DNA from 3 places in the Megasphaera hexanoica genome. Region 1 is predicted to be linked to each of the others. Evidence: riboswitches for the same ligand, from Rfam matches in the RefSeq annotation. Region 1 holds a riboswitch; each other region holds the start of a gene.

Region 1 (6,357 bases):
GCCAATAGACTTGGCCCCAAAAGGACCATTCGGTTCGTAACTAGGTGCAAATTCTACGCGTATTTTGCCTATATCCATACGGCTCGGGATTCTATATTGCATAAACGAATTATTCTGGATTCTTCCCAGAGAATCAAATTGAACGTTTTCCATCAACGTCATGCCAATTCCCTGCACAAGACCACCTTCTGTTTGTACCCTGGCCAATGCCGGATTAATGACGGTCCCGCAGTCGACAACAGCCGCATAATCTACTAAATCAATATGACCGGTTTCCAGATCGACATCGACAACTGCTGCAGCTGCCATGTAAGGCGGTGGAGAGGTAGGGGAATAATGGGTTTCCGTAGCTTCCAAGGCAATATCATTCGTAATCATGGCTGCATTCCCCAGATCCTGCCGTGTTACCCTCCGGCCACTGGCAGGATCTGTTACCGCATCACCAGTAAATTCCAAATTTGAAGGATCGTCGCAATCCAGCATGAGTGCCGCTTTTTCTTTTATCTTTTGGATCAGTGACCGGCAGGTTTTTACGACAGCCATCCCCGTCAGATACGTCGTCGAAGATGCATAGGAACCACTGTCGTATGGCGAAGTATCCGTATCGACACCACGGGTTACAATCTCATCGACAGAGCAATTGAGACATTCCGCAGCTATCTGCGCCAATATGGTATCGCATCCTGTCCCCATATCAGTCGCTCCAATGGATAAGGTATAAAATCCATCGTCATTCACTTTTATTGTCGCCGAAGCCACGTCCACATTGGAAATACTAGACCCCTGCATAGCCAGTGCCAGACCGGCCGCGCGGATTTTGCCATCGGGAAGCACATGCCGCGGATATACATGCTCCCAACCGATCATAGCCTGAACCCGTTTCAGGCATTCTCCCAGATTGCAGCTCAGTGCTGTTTCGTTGAAATATGCCGGCATCCTTTCACCTTGCTGTACGATATTTTGAAGCCGCAGTGCTCCCGGATCCATGTGTAGTCTGTCTGCCAATTCATTCACAGCCGATTCCAGTGCAAAAATCCCCTGGGTAGCACCATACCCCCTGTATGCTCCGGCAGCAATCGTGTTGGTATACACGGCGGTATACCGGAACCGGAATGCAGAGAAACGATTGTATAAAGGAATCGATTTATGTCCCGACAACGTGACCGTCGTCGGGCTGTGGTCACCATACGCACCACCGTTCCAGAGCGATTCCACAGAAATCACCTGGATAATACCATCCCGGGAAGCCCCCAAACGCACGTGAACATCTGCTTCATGCCGGGGAGAGGAAACCGTCATGGCCTCTTCCCGCGTATAGGCCATATACGCCCGTTTTCCCGTACGCATAGTAATCAGAGCAGGATAACATTCCATGACAACCGTCTGCTTGGCACCAAAGCCTCCTCCGATACGTGGCTTAACTACACGGATTTTCGATTTGGGAATTTCCAGGGCTGTCGCGACAATGCGTCGTACATGAAAGGGAACCTGCGTCGAACTGACAATGACCAGACGGCCAAATTCATCCAAATACGTATACGCCCGGAATGTTTCCATCATAGACTGCTGTACTTGTTTTGTATGATAGATCCGGTCAATCACAACATCCGATTTCTGGAATGCCGTATCGACATCGCCCCAGTCTTCTTCCGCCTGGGCAATAATATTTCGTCTGTTATCACCACCGACCGGTACACGTGGGTTCCAGTCATCTTCCGGATGAACCACAATAGGATTATCCACGGCCTGCCGGAAGTCGAGAAGAGGCTCCTGTATGTCATATTCCACCTTTATCATGCGCATAGCCTTATCCACACATGCCGCATCACGCCCGGCTACAAGAGCCACTGGGTCTCCAACATATCGTATCTGTCTATCCAGTATAAGCCGGTCATACGGACTGAGTTCCGGATAGGTCTGGCCGGCAATAGTAAACCGCGTCTTAGGGACATCCTCTGCTGTCAGGATGCATTCAATGCCCGGAACGGTCAGGGCAGCTTTCGTGTCAACATGACGTACGATGGCTCTGGCATGAGGGCTGCGCAGAGCTTTGACGATTAGACAGCCTTCCGGTGCTAAATCTTCCGTATAAGCCGGTTTTCCTGTCATCAGTTGCAGGGCATCTTTTTTCATAACCACCCGGTTGATTTCTCTCATAACCGCATCCCCTTTCCTTTTTCTGTCAGATACCGTTTCAATGCCCTCATATGACTGACATATCCCGTACATCGGCAGAGATTGCCTGCCAGGTATTCTTTGATTTCTTCTTCTCCAGGATTATCTAATTCTCTTGCCATAGCCAGCACATTCATGACAAAACCGGGATTACAAAATCCACACTGATCGCTGCCTTCTTGTCCCATATATCGGGCAAATTCCTGTGCTTCATCCTGCAGTCCTTCCAGTGTCATAACATGCTTTCCGTCAATGCGGGCGGCCAGCACGGCACAGGACAGTACCGGTTTTTCCTCCAGCCATACCGTACATAATCCGCATGCTGTCGTTTCACAACCGCATTTGACGCTATAACATCCCTTTTTACGCAATAATTCATACAGCATCTGTCCTGGTAAAATTTCATCACTTTCCATCTTTCCATTAAGCCAGTACTGAATTCTCATTAGTCTCCCTCCCCTGCCGTCTGTAATAACAACCGCCTGCACAGAACCATCGCCATATCATGCCGGTATATGCGGCTGGCCCGCATATTATCTTCAAAAGATAAAGAATCCGCCACTTCACGGGCCGCCCGTTCCGCTTCCTCCCCGGTCATTCCCGTACCTGCCGGAAGACATCGTACCTGTGCTCTCATCGGTCGTGCTCCCACACTGCAGGAGACGCTATCTGCTGTGCGGGATACGGCACAGGCCAGGACAGGAAAATCGGTCGCGTTCAGCCGCAGCGAAGCATAGGCCGTCCGCCGTTTCTTTTTAGGGAGATATATGCCTTTTAAAATATCCGTATCTGCCGTCTTTTCCGCAAAAAGAGACAGGGGTATTCGTCCGCCTTTATATAAATCGGCTTCTGCATCCAAAGCCAGAAAGAGTGTCAATACATCAGAAAAGCCAAACCGGCCCCAGATGCTCCCTCCTACCGTCGCCATATTGCGAAATTGTGTACCCACAATATGACGCAATGCTTCCTTCATAGCCCCCTGGGTATACGTTTCCAGTGATTCAGAAATTTCCAGTTGGCGCAATGGCACCATAGCTCCAATATAAAATGCTTCTTCTGTTTCGCGTATTTCATCCAGTCCCAAATCCATCAAATCAATTGCCGTTGCCACCCTGCGGCGGGGAGACATGCGCAGCCAGCAACCGCCACCCAGGATAACCGCTGACCGTTTCTGATTTAACTGCCAGGCTTCCTCCAGGCTTTTTGCTTTAACATAATGAGCTATATTCATACCGTTCCTCCTGTTCAGCGCATGCAGATTCTATATCTGCCTGACCGTTTTTGTCTATTTTGATTTTCATAATGATATCTTTTTGATTCTTTAAATTTCTCCTGCTACATAGTTGCAATGCGTAAAATTAATGGTATAATAAAAATGTCTTCAGGGCAGGGTGCAATTCCCGACCGGCGGTATAGTCCGCTAGCGCTTTGGCGCATGATTTGGTGCAATTCCAAAACCGACCGTATAGTCTGGATGGAAGAAGGCAATCTCAGGCTGCGTCCGCAGTCTGTCTGATGCTGTGCCTGTATGCCCTGACCGTCCTGGTCAGGGTTATTTTTTTGCTGAAGACAATTCCCAATACCCTTATATACGGAGGCATGCATTATGACAATGAAACGAACGTACAACACTATCGATGAAGCACTGGATGCTTTGCGCCAGGGCCGGATTATCATCGCCACAGATGATCCGGACAGAGAAAATGAAGGTGATTTTATCTGCGCCGCCCAGTACTGCACAACAGAAAATATGAATTTCATGGCGACTCATGGAAAAGGTCTCATCTGCCTTCCCATCAGTTCGGCCTTTGCAGAAAAACTTGCTCTGCCGCCTATGGTAGCCCGGAATACGGACAACCATGAAACGGCCTTTACCGTCTCCATAGACCACGTAGAAACAACAACGGGTATTTCCGCAGTGGAACGGGCTTATACGGCGCGGATGCTGGCAGAAGATGCTTCCCGTCCGTCAGACTTCCGTCGTCCCGGGCATATGTTTCCCCTCATCGCCAAAGAAGGCGGACTTTTCACCCGCGGCGGACATACAGAAGCCACGGTAGATCTCATGCGTCTCGCTGGCCTGAAAGAAGCCGGATTATGCTGTGAAATCATGGCCGAAGACGGAACCATGATGCGTACACCTCAGTTATGGCACCTGGCAGATATGTATCATCTGCCCTTCATTACATTGAAAGATATCAAAGACTACATGGCCCGTCAGGCAAATAAATCCTGATGGTCCTTTACAAAGGAAACTGCCCATTGGGGTGTGATTTCCAGCATGTCATCCGGCGGCAGCGCCTCTCCCAGATCACGCTCCAGTGCCTGATACGTTTGGTGCATGGAATCATTAAACGGAAGCATGCCTGATTTCTGCTGGCTCTGGTCAGCAAAATGAAAGGCATCGCCCGATTCACTGTGAGTAAATTCAATCAGGCTGGCATGAATCGGGCTGGCCTGTGCTGCCAGAAAAGATTGAATCATTACTTTCATGATTTCTATTACTCTGTCATCGTATCCGGCGTCAAAAATGGCAAGTTTTTCCAGTAACTGCGCCCGCTGGCGGATAAGGCGATAGCGGAATGCCTTCATGAATTCATATTCCGGCTTCTGCAGTGACTGATGCATATTTGTCACATCTCCTCCGCCGGGAGCATAATAAATGACCAGGCGCAGATTGCTCTGAATATAAAGGAAATCATAATCGAGATATGTTTCATGTCCGCACTTCGGACACTGAAACCGAAAGAGAGATAAATCCCGTACTTTATCCCGAAGTTCGGGATTTTTGTCTATCTGTATGCGGTCCCATATTTTAAACCGGCTTTTCTTGCCACAGGCAGGACATTCCAGATTGCGGTTATAATGATCCGCATGTTTCACAGTTTCCATGATGAAGGCTCCTATTGATAAAAATATAAGTTTAATTCCATTATAGGCCAGAGCTTTTTCCTTGTCTATGCACAAATGAATATCTTACCCATAATTGAAAGCCCTGTCCAGCTTCTTGAATGCTGCACAGGGCTTTTTCATCTCACTTTATAAACTTTTGGTATATGTTTTTCGTCCGCTCCGATATGGGCATATGCAAATCCCGTTCCAGTACCTGGCAGCAGTTGCGATACCATTTCTCTACCATAACCGTGTCTTTCTGACTCCCATAACTGCGCAGTAAAATACGATACCCTTCTTCCCAGCAAGGGTCCACGGTCAATATCCATTCTGCTTGTTTTTCTGCCTGTTCATACCGGTTCTGGTCCAGATAAGATACGGCCAGGCGGGTGCCACTATTCAGGGCCAGCAATTTTAATTGATCCCGCTTCTGTAACAAGACTTCTCCTAATATTTCACCACTGAGATATTCTCCTTTATACAAATCCAGCCCTTCCCGGATCAAAACCTGTCCTTCATCTGTTTTTTGGGGAAGCATTTGCAGCCCTTTCTTTACTAATTCTTCAAAATTCCGGATATCAAGATGGCAGTCGTTGAATGCTGTAAATTGCAGACTTGTCTTATTTTTACGGATAAATGTGCTCGGCATCCGTGGCCGGCGTTCCGGTTCCAATGTATTAAGCAGACAGTTCAATGTCACTTTAAAGTTATTGCGTCCTGTCCGTTCGTCCGCATCAGGCCATAAAATATTCATAAGTTTTTCCCGGCTCATGGGGATATCATAAAATGAGATTAGCAGTAAAAACAACTGCTTGGCCGACTGCCTGGTCCAATCTCCTGACAAAATCTGTCTTCCTTGGAACATAAGAGATAAGCCTCCAAAGGTAGTAATGACAGAATTAAGAGGAGTCACAGTATTTGCCGCAGGCCGGATCATCTGATGATAAGACTGCAGCGTATCACAGCTCATGTTTCCCAGATTCCCTAAAATGGACTTTTTCTCCATCAGGAACTCATAATGATAGACACGACAGTATGTCACAAATTTCTGATAAAAATTTAAGAATAATCCGGGCTTTTCTAATTGTTGATAGCTGTGACTAAAATATAAAAAGCAGGCTGTCTGTCCCAAAGTATCCCGGCATTTCTGATACAATGCTAACGCTTTTTCCAAATAGGGAAGCCCTTTACTGGCACAATGGCTGAATACAGCTCCCATACCCAGTGTCAGGTACAAAATAGCCGAAAACCAGGCATCCTTCCCTTTCTGTGTGATAGCCAATGCATAGC
Region 2 (6,357 bases), 1.1 Mb from region 1:
ACGTGGGGCACATCGACAAATTCCCACATGAAGCCACAGCCCCGTTCTTCTGCCGCCTTCCGTACTACCGGAACCTCATCATCAGCCGCCCGGCGGATGCCGTGATGCACATAACACACGGTCAGCGTCAGATTCCACGCACGGCGCAGAGATGCCAGCACATCAAGCAGGGTCAGCGAGTCCGGCCCGCCGGAACAGGCAATGAGCAGGTGATCACCCGGCAGGAACAGCTGTTCATGCCGGCAGAATGACTCTACTTTATCCCGGAGGCGTCCGGCCGTGGACTTCATCGGTTCCGCCAGGCCGCATCCTGGAATGCCTGGCTGTAAAAAATACCTTCCATGAGATCTTTTTCACTGATCTGGATTTCCGGAATATCATAATGGCAAAGGCACGAATGGGCTATAAGCAGACCGGGCAGGATGATATCGCTGCGCCGTGGCTGCAGTCCTTTTATATGACGCCGTTCCTCCGGCGTCATACGTTTCAGTGTGTCAATCCAGCCTGACAGACAATCCCGGGTAATGACAGTGCCTTCTACCCGGTCCGCATCATAGGGATCCAGTCCCAGTTCCATAGCTGCCAGTGACGTAAGCGTGCCGCCCACGCCCAGCAGCCGGTCAGGAACAGCCGGTATGGGCAGCCACTGATTGCGGCAGCGCCGTTCCAGCGCGTCACATGCCGCCGGACCGGATACGTCCTGACAAAACCGCACGGCCCCCATGGGGTAACTATGCGACCAGAGGCTCCTTCCCTCTTTTCCCAGTGCCATTTCACTGCTGCCGCCCCCTATATCGAGGACTGCCACGACCATTCCGGGCAGCGCACTGCCTGCCGCTCCGCGATAGCTGAACGAGGCTTCTTCAAGCCCGCTGAGAATGCGGCAGTGCCAACCAAAGCGGGCCCGTACTTCCGCCAGGAATGCCTGTCCGTCCGAAGCTTCCCGCACGGCACTCGTCGCTACGGCGCAAACGCACAGATCCGGGTACGCATCGTTCCACTGCCGCATAGCTTCCAGCGAGGCCTCTACTCCTTCGCTGGACAAACGGCCGGTCCTGGATACGTCTTTTCCCAGACGGGTCGTCGCTAATTCTTTTTTTGAAAAATGCCATTGTCCGTCCCGGTCTTTTTTTCCCCGCATGAAGCGGAGAGAATTTGATCCGATATCGATAACGGCATATACATCATGTTCCATAACTGCTCCTTTTCGCATAACAGGAAGAAACAAAAAGAGCATTCCCTGTCGGAATACTCTTTTCCCTCCATACCTTCCTAGATACGGAATTAATCAGCATGCCGGGCACCGCGGCCGCCGCGTTTCGATTCAGTATTGCGTTTCAGATCCATCAACCGTTCATCGCTTTCTTTCAAAAATCTGCTCAGCCGATCTTCAAAGGACAGAGACTGGGGAGCGCGGCGGTTCATGTCAAACCCGCCATTGTGGTGGTGAAATTCCCGCTTGGAATGAAACTCTTTCTTTTCCGGAGCCGGCTGTGTCCGCTTGATAGACAGGCCGATCTTCCCTTTTTCATCAATAGATAATACCTTGACATGTACCTTATCCTGAACTTTCAGGAAATCATGAACATCTTTTACATATTCATTTGCTACTTCAGAAATATGGACGAGACCAATTTTTTTATCCGGCAGTTCGACAAATGCACCGAACTTGGTTATTCCTGTAACAGTTCCTTCCAATACACTGCCTACTTCGATTGTCATGCTGCTAAGACATCCTCCTTTAACTATAGACACGCGTCGCAAATAGCGTTTACACACATTATACTAATAAACATTAAAAAATTCAATCGTAAATTATGCTTTCTACTGCCTTTCCGCCCCATCAGCGACGGTATGGGATTTCACCCGGCTTTGCCAGTCCGAACTGTTCCCGCGCCTGTCGCATGATTTCTTCCGGTGAAGACAGCCGGTCTTTTTCTTCATGCAGTTTCTGGTTTTCTTCAGTCAATTCCCGTTCCTGGTTGACCGTTATCGTCATATCCTGATGAATCTGCCATAACTCATATATCTTGGAACCGAGAAACAGGCCGCCAAAAATCAAAATAGCCACGACAATCCGCTTATAAGCAGACCAGCCCGCCTTTTTCCTGCGGCGGACGTTCCGTCTCCTGCCCTGCCCGGATAGGCGCGGTCGTCCTGTACGTTTCACCGTCATGTCTCAGCTCCTTTTCAGATTAAAAAAATCTTAACTTATAGTATACCTTGAAATGACTACAAGATAAAGCCTTTTCCCGATATTTAAAGGGAAATGCCGTAATGTGGCTGACGAAAAGGGCCAATTTCTTAGAGATTATCCCCTTTTAAAATAGGAGAATCTCTCCTATAATAGACATATGTATTCGAAAAGGAGGCTACGTTATGCCATATACACCGATAAACGATGAAATACTGACCAGGCTGAAAGAAATTGCCGGCAGCAAAAATGTCCTTACAGAGACTGACGCCATGCAGCCATACAGCCATGACGAAGTAACCGATCCGGCATACCACCATATGCCGGAAGCCGTCGTATTTGCCGAATCAGCCCAACAGGCCGCGGCCATCGTACAGCTGGCCAACGAGTATCATTTCCCTGTCGTTCCCCGCGGTGCCGGAACAGGGCTGGCCTGCGGAGCTGTTCCCATCTATGGAGGCATCGTATTGTCACTGGAAAAAATGAACCATATCCTGGAAATCAATACAGACAGCCTGTACGCAGTCGTTGAACCGGGTGTGCGCACGTCAGATTTGCAAAAAGCCGCTGAAGAAAAAGGATTATTCTATGCCGGCGACCCCTGCAGCGGCGATTCCTGTTTCATCGGCGGAAACATCGCGACCAATGCCGGTGGCAACCGGGCCGTAAAATACGGGACAACGCGGCATCAGGTCTATTCCATTGAAATCGTAAATCCTACGGGACGGATTGTACAGCTCGGTGCCCGCCTGCAGAAGCAATCGACGGGATATTGTCTGGATCAGCTGGTCATCGGATCAGAAGGAACACTGGGCATCATCACCAAAGCCACGTTGAAATTACTCCCCAAACCCCGGTACAAGCTGGACCTTCTCGCCGTGTTCGACGACACAGCAGCGTCCATCGGCGTCGTCAATAAAATCATAAAAGCCGGCATAACGCCGACGTGCGTTGAGTTTATGGACAACATCACCATCAAATCCGTAGAACGCTATCTGAACGAAACGCTCCAAGGCAGCGATACGGGCAATTATCTGATTGTGGAAGTAGAAGGCACGAGTGAAGACGACCTCGATGATAAAGCCATCGTCCTCGACGAACTGTGCACGGCCAGTGGTGCTTCTTCCGTACTGGTCGCCGACCCGGCCCGGATCTGGCAGGCCCGCAAGGCCTTTGCCGAAGCGGTACGTGCCGAAAGCCTTATCGTATGTAAGGAAGACGTCGTCGTCCCTGTCGATCAGGAGCCGCGGCTTCTGGCCCGGATTCTGGAACTGGCCCGGAAATATGGCCTCATCACACGCATCGCCAGTCATGCCGGAGATGGCAATATTCATTTGAACATTTTGAAAAACGAGGACCTCACATACGAACAATGGGAAGAAAAAGTTTCGGAAAATCAGCAGGAGCTGTATCGTTTCATTTATCAGCTGGGTGGCCGTCTGTCTGGTGAACACGGAATTGGCAGCAAACGCAAGGCATTGATGGAAGAATTCACCAATCCCGACGAACTGGCCATGATGCGGGCCGTAAAAAAAGCGCTCGATCCAAACAACATCCTCAATCCCGGTAAAATCTTTGATGTGGAATGAATACCTGAAAGGTGTCTCTTTACTTCCTTTCTATTTGCAGGTATAATAGAATAATCTTCAGGGCAGGGCGCAATCCCCGACCGGCGGTGACAGTCCGCGAACACGCAGTGTACGATTTGGTGAAATTCCAAAACCGACAGTAGAGTCTGGATGAGAGAAGATATGATGATAGTGTATGTGTATTCTTATTGTCATAAAGCCCTGTGCATGCATAGTGCAACAGGGCTTTTAATTATATACAGGAGGTTTCTGATGGATACAAAAGAACAAACATATAATACGATTGAAGAAGCAATCCAGGAATTGCAGTCTGGTCATATCGTCATGGTTGCCGACGATCCCGAACGGGAAGATGAAGCCAACTTCATCTGCGCTGCCCAGTACTGCACCCCGGAAAACGTCAATTTCATGATGAATCATGGCAAGGGACTCATCTGCCTGCCCGTCAGTCAGGAATATGCCCATAAGCTGGGCTTGTTCCCTATGGTAGGCGAAAACACCAACAACAACCATACGGCTTTTACCGTTTCTATCGACTATAAAGATACAGATTCGGGTATCACGGCAGAAGACCGGGCCCGTACTATCCAGAAAGCCGCGACAGATTCTATCTCAGCTGATGATTTTACCCGGCCGGGACATGTATTTCCCCTGACCGGCGTCAAGGGCGGTGTCCTCATGCGCAACGGCCACACGGAAGCCACATTGGACCTGTTGCGCCTGGCCGGGCTGAAGCAAGTCGGCGTATGCTGCGAAATCCTCGATGAACGCGGCGAAATCATGCACTCCAAGGCACTTTGGGAACTGGCCCGCACTCACCACCTGACTTTCGTCTCCATCCACGATCTGCAGAATTACTGCCGTCGTCATGACAAACACGTCGTGCGGGAAGCTACGGCAAAGATGCCTACCAAATACGGCGAATTCAAGATTTACGGTTATATCAATGACCTGACCGGGGAACACCATGTCGCCCTCGTCAAAGGCGAAATCGGCGATGGCAAAAATCTCCTCTGCCGGGTCCATTCGGAATGCCTGACCGGTGATGTCTTCGGTTCCTGCCGCTGCGACTGCGGTGAACAGCTGGCCGCCGCCCTGACGCAGATCAATAAGGAAGGGCGGGGCATCCTCCTGTATATGCGCCAGGAAGGACGCGGCATCGGCCTCATCAATAAGCTCAAAGCCTATGCCCTGCAGGAACAGGGGTATGACACAGTAGAAGCCAACGAAAAACTGGGCTTTGCCCCGGATCTCCGCGAATACTGGATCGGTGCCCAGATACTCCAGGACCTGGGGGCCCGGGAATTACGGCTCCTTACCAATAATCCCCTCAAGATTTACGGTCTCGAAGGGTTTGGCGTGGAAATCGTCGAACGGGTTCCCATTGAAATGCCGGCCCAGAAATTTGATGAATTCTATCTGGAAACTAAGAAAAATAAGATGGGGCATATCTTGACTCATCTGAAATAAGTGATTGTAAAAAAGGCAGTAGCATTACGCGTTTTTGCGTAATGCTACTGCTTTTTTAAGCGGAATCATATGTGTATTACGTAATCTTAAGCTGCGCCGCCTTCATTATCGGCTTCACCGCTGGACCATACTTTCTGTGCATAGATGGCATTGAACAACAGAGCGGCCTGTAACGCCACCTGGGACAAGTTGGCTCCCAGGGTGCCAATCGTGTTGTCCCCCAGTACCATCTGAATCGATAAAATCGTCCAATAAATAAAATTGGCAATATTGACAAAAATCCAGAGAGACCAGTTTTCATTATACTTCAGAATGTAGAGAATCTGAGCTATAAAGCTGACTACGAAGTTAATGGAATCAAAATAAGGCAGCTGGCCGCCTACCTGGGCCAGGACGAACCAGCCGGCCGCCCAGGCAATGAAGGCTGCCATAAATACTTTTTTCCGCGTCCCCGGTTGAAACGAATGAGTCGTTTCCTGATGCCCCCACATATACCATCCTATCGGCTGGGAAATGACATAGACGATATCCATGGCAAAAGACCCATAGGCATGGCTGATCCAGGCAATGTATGTCATGGCAACGCATTGTACAAAGCCAAAGATAAAAGATATTTTACGGCCTTTCATGCCGTATACCAGACAAAGCACTCCGGCTACGCCGGAAATCATGCCGACGATGCTGTCGGGGGCGATGGCATAGACGACGAGCTGCAATAAAATCAGCACGGCCACATAGGTAACTTCAAAGCGCTTCCAGTTGGTAAAGAGCTGGCTATAAAACCAATTATGCTGTGTTGTTTCCATATTATGCTTCTCCTTCCGGATCAGAAAGGATCTGCAGAGCCGTCACGAGCGAGTCCTGTTCTCCCTTTGCCATGAGATCGGCACTATTCACTAAATCATTGACACCTTCTGCCAGGTCTCCCTGATAGAGGACGACATTATTCAGGATCGACAATGTTTCCATATGGCGCAAGCGGCCGATAATCATCAGAATCCCCGATTCCATATCATCGGCGACAATGCCCTTTTCAGACCAGAACGCTTCGGTCTTATCATTGTCATCCATATAAAATCCATCGTGCGAACGGATAATGCCATA
Region 3 (6,357 bases), 670 kb from region 1:
GTCGGCGGCACCGGCAGCTGATCCCAATGCCAACAATCAGGAACAGGCCGGAACGACTCATACGGGCATGGTCAATATCAGCGTTCCATCCGGTGCTTCCAGTCAGCATGTCCAGATTGTCGTCAGTGATGACAACGGATCCCGTGTCGTCTATGACCGGAACCAGTCTGGCGGGGATAGTATCAGTAAGAGCGTCAGCGGTACAGGCCGGACGAGAGTTAAGGTATATATCAATAATTCACTGGTTCAGGACCAGTACATTTAAAGCGCCACAGGGCAGAGGAGGATTATGACAACAGGCCGGGTCATCAAAAATTACAATGGTTTTTATTACGTCGATACAGGAGACCAGGAATTGGTGGAATGCCGGCGCAGAGGGAAGCTGAAAGCGAAGATACTCGTAGGAGACCGGCTGTCTCTGACTATGGTCGATGACCACAAAGGGGTCATCGAAGCCGTCCTGCCGCGGTCTAATGCACTCCGGCGCCCGGCTGTGGCCAATATAGACCAGATGTTCATCATCATGGCAGCCCAGTCACCGGATCCGAACCAGTTCCTGGTGGATAAGATGCTCATGACGTGTGAGTACGCCGGCATCCATCCCAAGCTCTGCTTTAATAAGTGCGATTTGGACCGGGAAAAGGCAGAACAGTATCAGTCTTTTTATCAGGACTGCGGGTACGACGTGTACCTCGTATCGGCCCGGACAGGGGAAGGCATCGACGCGCTTCTCCGGCTCCTGCCCCAGAAGATAACGGCTTTTGGCGGCCCGTCCGGTGTAGGGAAATCCAGCCTGTTATCGCGGATCCTCGGACGGGATTTGTCTGTCGGTCAGGTAAGTGAAAAGATCAAGCGAGGCCGCCATACGACACGTCACTCAGAGATACTCTGCATGGATGACCATACGTATGTCGTCGATACGCCGGGATTCAGTTCTCTGGAATTTGAAAATCTGGAACCCCGGGAACTGATACAGCTGTTCCCTGATATGATGCCATACACCGGTACCTGCCGGTTCAATTCATGCCTCCATTATCATGAACCGGATTGCTGCGTCAAACATGCCGTAGCAGAGGGAAAGATAAGAAAAGAACGATATGAAACGTATTGCAAGATTTTAGAGTCCATTCTGGAAAGGAAACGATTTGCATGGTAGCTATTTGTCCGTCCATTTTATCTGCCGATTTTGCCCGCCTGGCCGATGAAGTCAAAGACGTTGAAAAAGGCGGCGCCGATTATATTCATCTCGATTTGATGGATGGGCATTTTGTGCCCAACCTGACCTTCGGTGTCCCCGTGATTTCCAGCCTGCGCAAGTATACGTCGACGCCCTTTGATGCCCATCTCATGGTAGAACATCCGGAAACGTATATTGATGGCCTGAAGAAAGCGGGCGTCACGTATGTTACGGTCCATCAGGAAGCCTGTATCCATCTGGACCGGGTCATCCAGCAGATTCACGAAGCCGGTATGAAGGCCGGTGCAGCACTCAATCCGGCGACCCCCGTCTCTTCTCTGGAATGCGTGGCCGGAATGGTCGATATGATCCTTATCATGAGTGTCAATCCCGGTTTTGGCGGGCAGAAATTTATCCCGTATACGCTGGATAAAATCCGGGCGGCCCGATCGCTCCTGACGAAGAGCGGCAATACGACAGCCGTCATTGAAGTCGATGGTGGTGTCAATAGCAAGACCGTTCAGGCTGTCAGGGAAGCGGGGGCTGATTTCCTCGTAGCCGGCAGCGCTGTCTTTGGTGCCAAAGACCGGACGGCAGCTATTGCGGCCCTGCGCTGAACGCAGGCAGTGCTTGTATTTCGCATTTTATTATGGTAAAATGTCTTTTGTATGAAAGAACTGAATAGAAATAGTCTTTGGGGCAAGGTGAGAAAGCGACGCTTTCAATTCCTGACCGGCGGTAGAGTCCGCTAACTCCTTATGGGAGCTGAACCGATGGGATTTCGGTACCGACAGTATAGTCTGGATGGGAAAAGACAGCACGGACGTGTTTATTTAGTGTGCTCAAAAAGGCTATTGGTATGTATGTGTACCGATGGCCTTTTTTGTTTCTGTGACAGGAAAGGAAGGACAATCTTGGAACCGATAGAATATATGCAGGAAGCCCTGTCTCTGGCCAGACTGGCACTGGGGTATACATCCCCAAACCCGGCTGTAGGCTGTGTGATTGTCAAAGACGGTAAAATCGTAGGACGGGGCTATCACCACAAGGCCGGTACACCTCACGCAGAAGTATGGGCACTGCGGGAAGCGGGAGATCAGGCTGAAGGAGCTACGGTGTACGTCACGTTGGAACCGTGTGCTCATTATGGACGGACGCCTCCCTGCGCCCGGACGCTGGTAGAAAGAAAGGTGGGAAAGGTCGTCATGGCCATGCTGGATCCCAATCCTCTCGTCGCCGGAAAAGGTGCTGCGATTTTACGGCAGGCCGGTATTCCCGTGGAGGTAGGACTTCTTTCCCGCGAAGCCGCCCAGCTCAATGAAGTATTTATCAAGAATATGATGGTTGAAAAGCCATTTATCGCATCCAAACTGGCCCAGAGCCTGGATGGCCGTATTGCTTCGCGGACAGGTAAATCCCAGTGGATTACCAATGAAGAAGCGCGGCGGGAGGGCCATTATCTGCGCTCTATCTATGATGGAATCCTGGTAGGCATTAATACCATCCTGGCGGACAATCCTCTTTTGACCTGCCGCATACAGCGTAAAGAGCAGGAGGCGCCTCACCAGCCCGTGCGCATTGTCCTGGATACTCACGGCCGTATACCGGAAACGGCACTGGTCATAACGGATAAGACTACCGATACGATCGTTGTCACGACGACATTGTGTCATACAGATAAAATGCGCCGCCTGAAAGAACTGGGCGTCCGCGTTATTCTGGCCCCGCTGACAGGAGAAGGACATATTGACCTGGTACAGGCAGTGAATCTGTTGTGGAAAGAGGGCATACGCAGTATTCTCGTAGAAGGCGGCAGCACCGTACAGGGGAGTTTTTTTGATTACAAACTGGTCGATAAGATATATGCTTTTGTTGGAAATAAGGTTATTGGCGGTTCACAGTCGCTCCCCTCTGTCGGTGGGAAAGGTGTTGACGATCTGGCTGAATGCATGCCTCTTTCCTATGACAGTGTCAAAATGTTAGATACTAATATATTGATTACAGCTTATAATACAGAAAGGGAGGGTGCCTATGTTCACTGGCATCATTGAGGAATTGGGGATAATCCGTGCCATGGACCGCCGCACTGACTCCATCGTCCTTACGATAGAAGCCCACACGGTGCTGGAAGGTACACGCATCGGCGACAGCATTGCCGTCAATGGTGTCTGCCTGACTGTGACATCCCTGAACGATACTTCGTTTACGGCGGATGTCATGCACGAAACGATGCGGCGGACGTCCTTCTGTGAACTGCGTACCGGTTCTCCTGTCAATCTGGAACGGGCGATGCAGGTCGGCGGCCGCCTGGGAGGTCATATCGTCAGCGGCCATATCGATGGAACGGGCCATGTGTCGCGTATAGAAAACGACGGGATTGCCCGGGTTATCACCATTTCCATTCCTAAGGACATGGCACCCTTTATCGTAGAAAAAGGTTCCATTACCATTGATGGAATCAGCCTGACTGTCGTTTCTGCCGGAAGCAGCCAGTTTTCCGTATCCATCATTCCCCATACAATGAGTCATACGACACTGATGGGTAAACATCCCGGTGCTATTGTCAATCTGGAAACGGATATCGTCGGCAAATACATTCATCGCTTTATGGAAACAGGCCCCGTAGAAAGCTCGAAAGGCGTTACGATGGAAATGTTGTTGGAAAATGGATTTTAATCCGCTAAATAGAATATTACATACATATTAGGAGAGTGGTACAAATGGTACAAGTAAAAGAAGGTAAATTAATCGGTTCTGGTATTAAAGTGGGTATTGTCGTCGCTCGTTTTAATGAATTCATCTGCAGCCGTCTTCTCGGCGGGGCCTATGATGCGCTGAAACGTCATGGTGTATCCGATGATGACATTACGACAGCCTGGGTTCCCGGTTCTTTTGAAATTCCCCTCATAGCCCAGAAAATGGCTGAATCGGGCAAATACGATGCCGTCATCTGCCTGGGAGCCGTTATCCGCGGAGCCACCAGCCATTATGATCTGGTATGCAACGAAGCTGCCAAAGGGATTGCCCAGGCCAGCCTCAAGACGGGCGTCCCTGTCCTGTTCGGCGTCATTACGACGGAAAATATCGAACAGGCCATCGAACGGGCCGGTACAAAAGCTGGTAATAAAGGCTTTGACGTGGCAACCAGCGCTATTGAAATGGTCAATCTCATTAAAGAATTATAAGAGTAAAACGCTGCACACGACTATCCATCGTGTGCAGCGTTTTTAACTATTTATGGAAATGATTGGCCAGCCGGACTCAGTGGTCATCTTCTTCGATATCCGGCTCCGGACTTGTCGTAAAACCGATGACCCGGCGCGGTTCTTCCGGGTTGGTACGCTTGACGGCCACGAGCAGCAGGTTCAGCTGGGACAAGTGCTGGACCAGTTCAACGCGGGACCCGTCTTCCAGTTCTCCGTAGAACACAATCATGTTCGGGTCCCAATAGCCGACATCCTGGATAGAAAAGGTGATGTTGCCGGCTGATACGAGACGGCCGCCAGCCTGCAGATCATCTGGCAGGTCTTCCTCGAATTTATTGATTAACGTCACTACCCGTTTGTACATATCTGAAGCCAGATAAGGAGTTTCCGGATCTTCTTCCTCATCAGAAGCCCCGGCAGGATTGACCAGCACCAGCTTTGTCTCTTCGTCTTCTTTCTTTGTGGTCTGCTTCAGGACCGGATTGGTTTCCACCGGTTTGGCAGCGGTTTTCGTTTCTTCTGTCATATAAAGTCCTCCTCTCTGCATCTCCTGTATATATTTTATTCGACAATGTACAGGAGGATTCCTGCTTCGCGAGATGACTAGTAATTTCCGCACCGGAATAGTATAATATAAAGTACCTTATTACGGAGAAAGGATACGTTACTTATGCAAATGGAAGATAAAATTATACATTATACGTCAGACGAACTGATTCGCGTTTCTGTCGCCGTGACGCGCACGATTACCCAGAAAGCCCGGACCTGCCACAATCTGTCCCCCGTAGCATCTGCTGCCCTGGGGCGGGCTATGACTGGTGCGGTCCTTCTTGCGGGAGATTATAAGAATCATGAAGGTGTATCACTGAAATTCAATGGTGACGGTCCTCTGGGAGCCGTCCATGCCGATTGTTTTGATTCTCATTATGTCAGAGGATACGTCGATCATCCGCAGCTGGATATCCCGCTTAAAGCGAATGGCAAACTCGATGTCAGCGGAGCCGTGGGCCAGCATGGGCAGCTTTCGGTGACGCGCTTTACGCCTGAAAAGATGACTTATACCAGTCAGGCCGAACTCGTATCGGGGGAAATTGCCGAAGATCTGGCCTATTATCTCCTCACATCGGAACAGGTCCCTTCGACGATCAGCCTGGGCGTACTTGTAGCCAGAGATTATTCCATTGCGGCATCGGGTGGATTCCTGGTTCAGGCTCTGCCGGGAGCCAGAGATGAGGATTTGGCACGGGTAGAAGCGAATATTACCTGTATCGGCCCGATTACATCGTATCTCAGCGGCCATCCTGATGGAGAAGAGCTGGCCGGTATCATCCTGAGTGGCATGCATTATAAGGAATTATATCGCCAGCCGTTATCCTGGCGTTGCACGTGTTCACGGGACCGCATAAAAAACGTACTCATGTCATTGCGGCCGGCTGATAAGGAAGAGTTATTGAACGATCCGCAGGTGGAGATGACCTGTCAGTACTGCGGTGCCAGATATGTCATCAGCCACGATGAACTGGTGGCGCTGTTTGAACAGAAAGAGACGTGATATTGTATGGGACATATTGCTATTATCGGAGGAACGGGACTTTGTGACCCGACAATGCTGGACCATGTGACGTCGGGGCAGATGGAAAATTATTACGGGACCATCCGTTACACGCGGGGAACGTATAAAGGAAAAGAAATCATTTTTCTGGCACGCCATGGCAAATACCATTCCATCCCGCCCCATCTCATTAATTACCGGGCCAATATCCTGGGGCTGAAGAAACTGGGCGTTACGGCGATTTTATCCACGACTGCCGTCGGGGCCATCAACAGGGACTATAAACCAGATGATTTTGTCCTTCCTGACCAGTTTATCGATTTTACCAGTCATTCCCGCCACGGTTCGTTTTTTGATGGCGGCAGCAACGGCGTCGTTCACGTCGATATGACCGAGCCGTATTGTCCGTCCCTGAGAGAAAC

What was found. A riboswitch is a leader RNA that binds a small molecule or an ion and turns the genes downstream of it on or off. The one in region 1 is predicted to bind FMN.
Region 2: it holds a riboswitch for FMN, as region 1 does, so the genes downstream of both, ACGTIC_RS03925 (bifunctional 3,4-dihydroxy-2-butanone-4-phosphate synthase/GTP cyclohydrolase II) here and ribB (3,4-dihydroxy-2-butanone-4-phosphate synthase) in region 1, are expected to answer to the same signal.
Region 3: it holds a riboswitch for FMN, as region 1 does, so the genes downstream of both, ribD (bifunctional diaminohydroxyphosphoribosylaminopyrimidine deaminase/5-amino-6-(5-phosphoribosylamino)uracil reductase RibD) here and ribB (3,4-dihydroxy-2-butanone-4-phosphate synthase) in region 1, are expected to answer to the same signal.

What each region holds. Positions count from the first base shown of each region.
Region 1 covers NZ_CP171361.1:2,618,032-2,624,388, forward strand. The annotation lists gene ACGTIC_RS12725 (xanthine dehydrogenase family protein molybdopterin-binding subunit) at 1-2,157, opposite strand, end outside; gene ACGTIC_RS12730 ((2Fe-2S)-binding protein) at 2,154-2,621, opposite strand; gene ACGTIC_RS12735 (xanthine dehydrogenase family protein subunit M) at 2,621-3,406, opposite strand; FMN riboswitch at 3,549-3,665, shown strand; partial or broken gene ribB (3,4-dihydroxy-2-butanone-4-phosphate synthase) at 3,782-4,387, shown strand; gene ACGTIC_RS12745 (CpXC domain-containing protein) at 4,393-5,067, opposite strand; gene ACGTIC_RS12750 (BTAD domain-containing putative transcriptional regulator) at 5,210-6,357, opposite strand, start outside.
Region 2 covers NZ_CP171361.1:842,841-849,197, reverse strand. The annotation lists gene tilS (tRNA lysidine(34) synthetase TilS) at 1-290, opposite strand, end outside; gene ACGTIC_RS03945 (Ppx/GppA family phosphatase) at 287-1,195, opposite strand; gene ACGTIC_RS03940 (S1 domain-containing RNA-binding protein) at 1,285-1,722, opposite strand; gene ACGTIC_RS03935 (septum formation initiator family protein) at 1,844-2,176, opposite strand; gene ACGTIC_RS03930 (FAD-binding oxidoreductase) at 2,380-3,783, shown strand; FMN riboswitch at 3,833-3,949, shown strand; gene ACGTIC_RS03925 (bifunctional 3,4-dihydroxy-2-butanone-4-phosphate synthase/GTP cyclohydrolase II) at 4,036-5,253, shown strand; gene pnuC (nicotinamide riboside transporter PnuC) at 5,340-6,059, opposite strand; gene ACGTIC_RS03915 (nucleoside phosphorylase) at 6,061-6,357, opposite strand, start outside.
Region 3 covers NZ_CP171361.1:1,951,286-1,957,642, reverse strand. The annotation lists gene pknB (Stk1 family PASTA domain-containing Ser/Thr kinase) at 1-265, shown strand, start outside; gene rsgA (ribosome small subunit-dependent GTPase A) at 290-1,156, shown strand; gene rpe (ribulose-phosphate 3-epimerase) at 1,150-1,794, shown strand; FMN riboswitch at 1,864-1,997, shown strand; gene ribD (bifunctional diaminohydroxyphosphoribosylaminopyrimidine deaminase/5-amino-6-(5-phosphoribosylamino)uracil reductase RibD) at 2,092-3,228, shown strand; gene ACGTIC_RS09615 (riboflavin synthase) at 3,209-3,853, shown strand; gene ribE (6,7-dimethyl-8-ribityllumazine synthase) at 3,898-4,362, shown strand; gene ACGTIC_RS09605 (DUF6173 family protein) at 4,439-4,909, opposite strand; gene hslO (Hsp33 family molecular chaperone HslO) at 5,054-5,935, shown strand; gene mtnP (S-methyl-5'-thioadenosine phosphorylase) at 5,942-6,357, shown strand, end outside.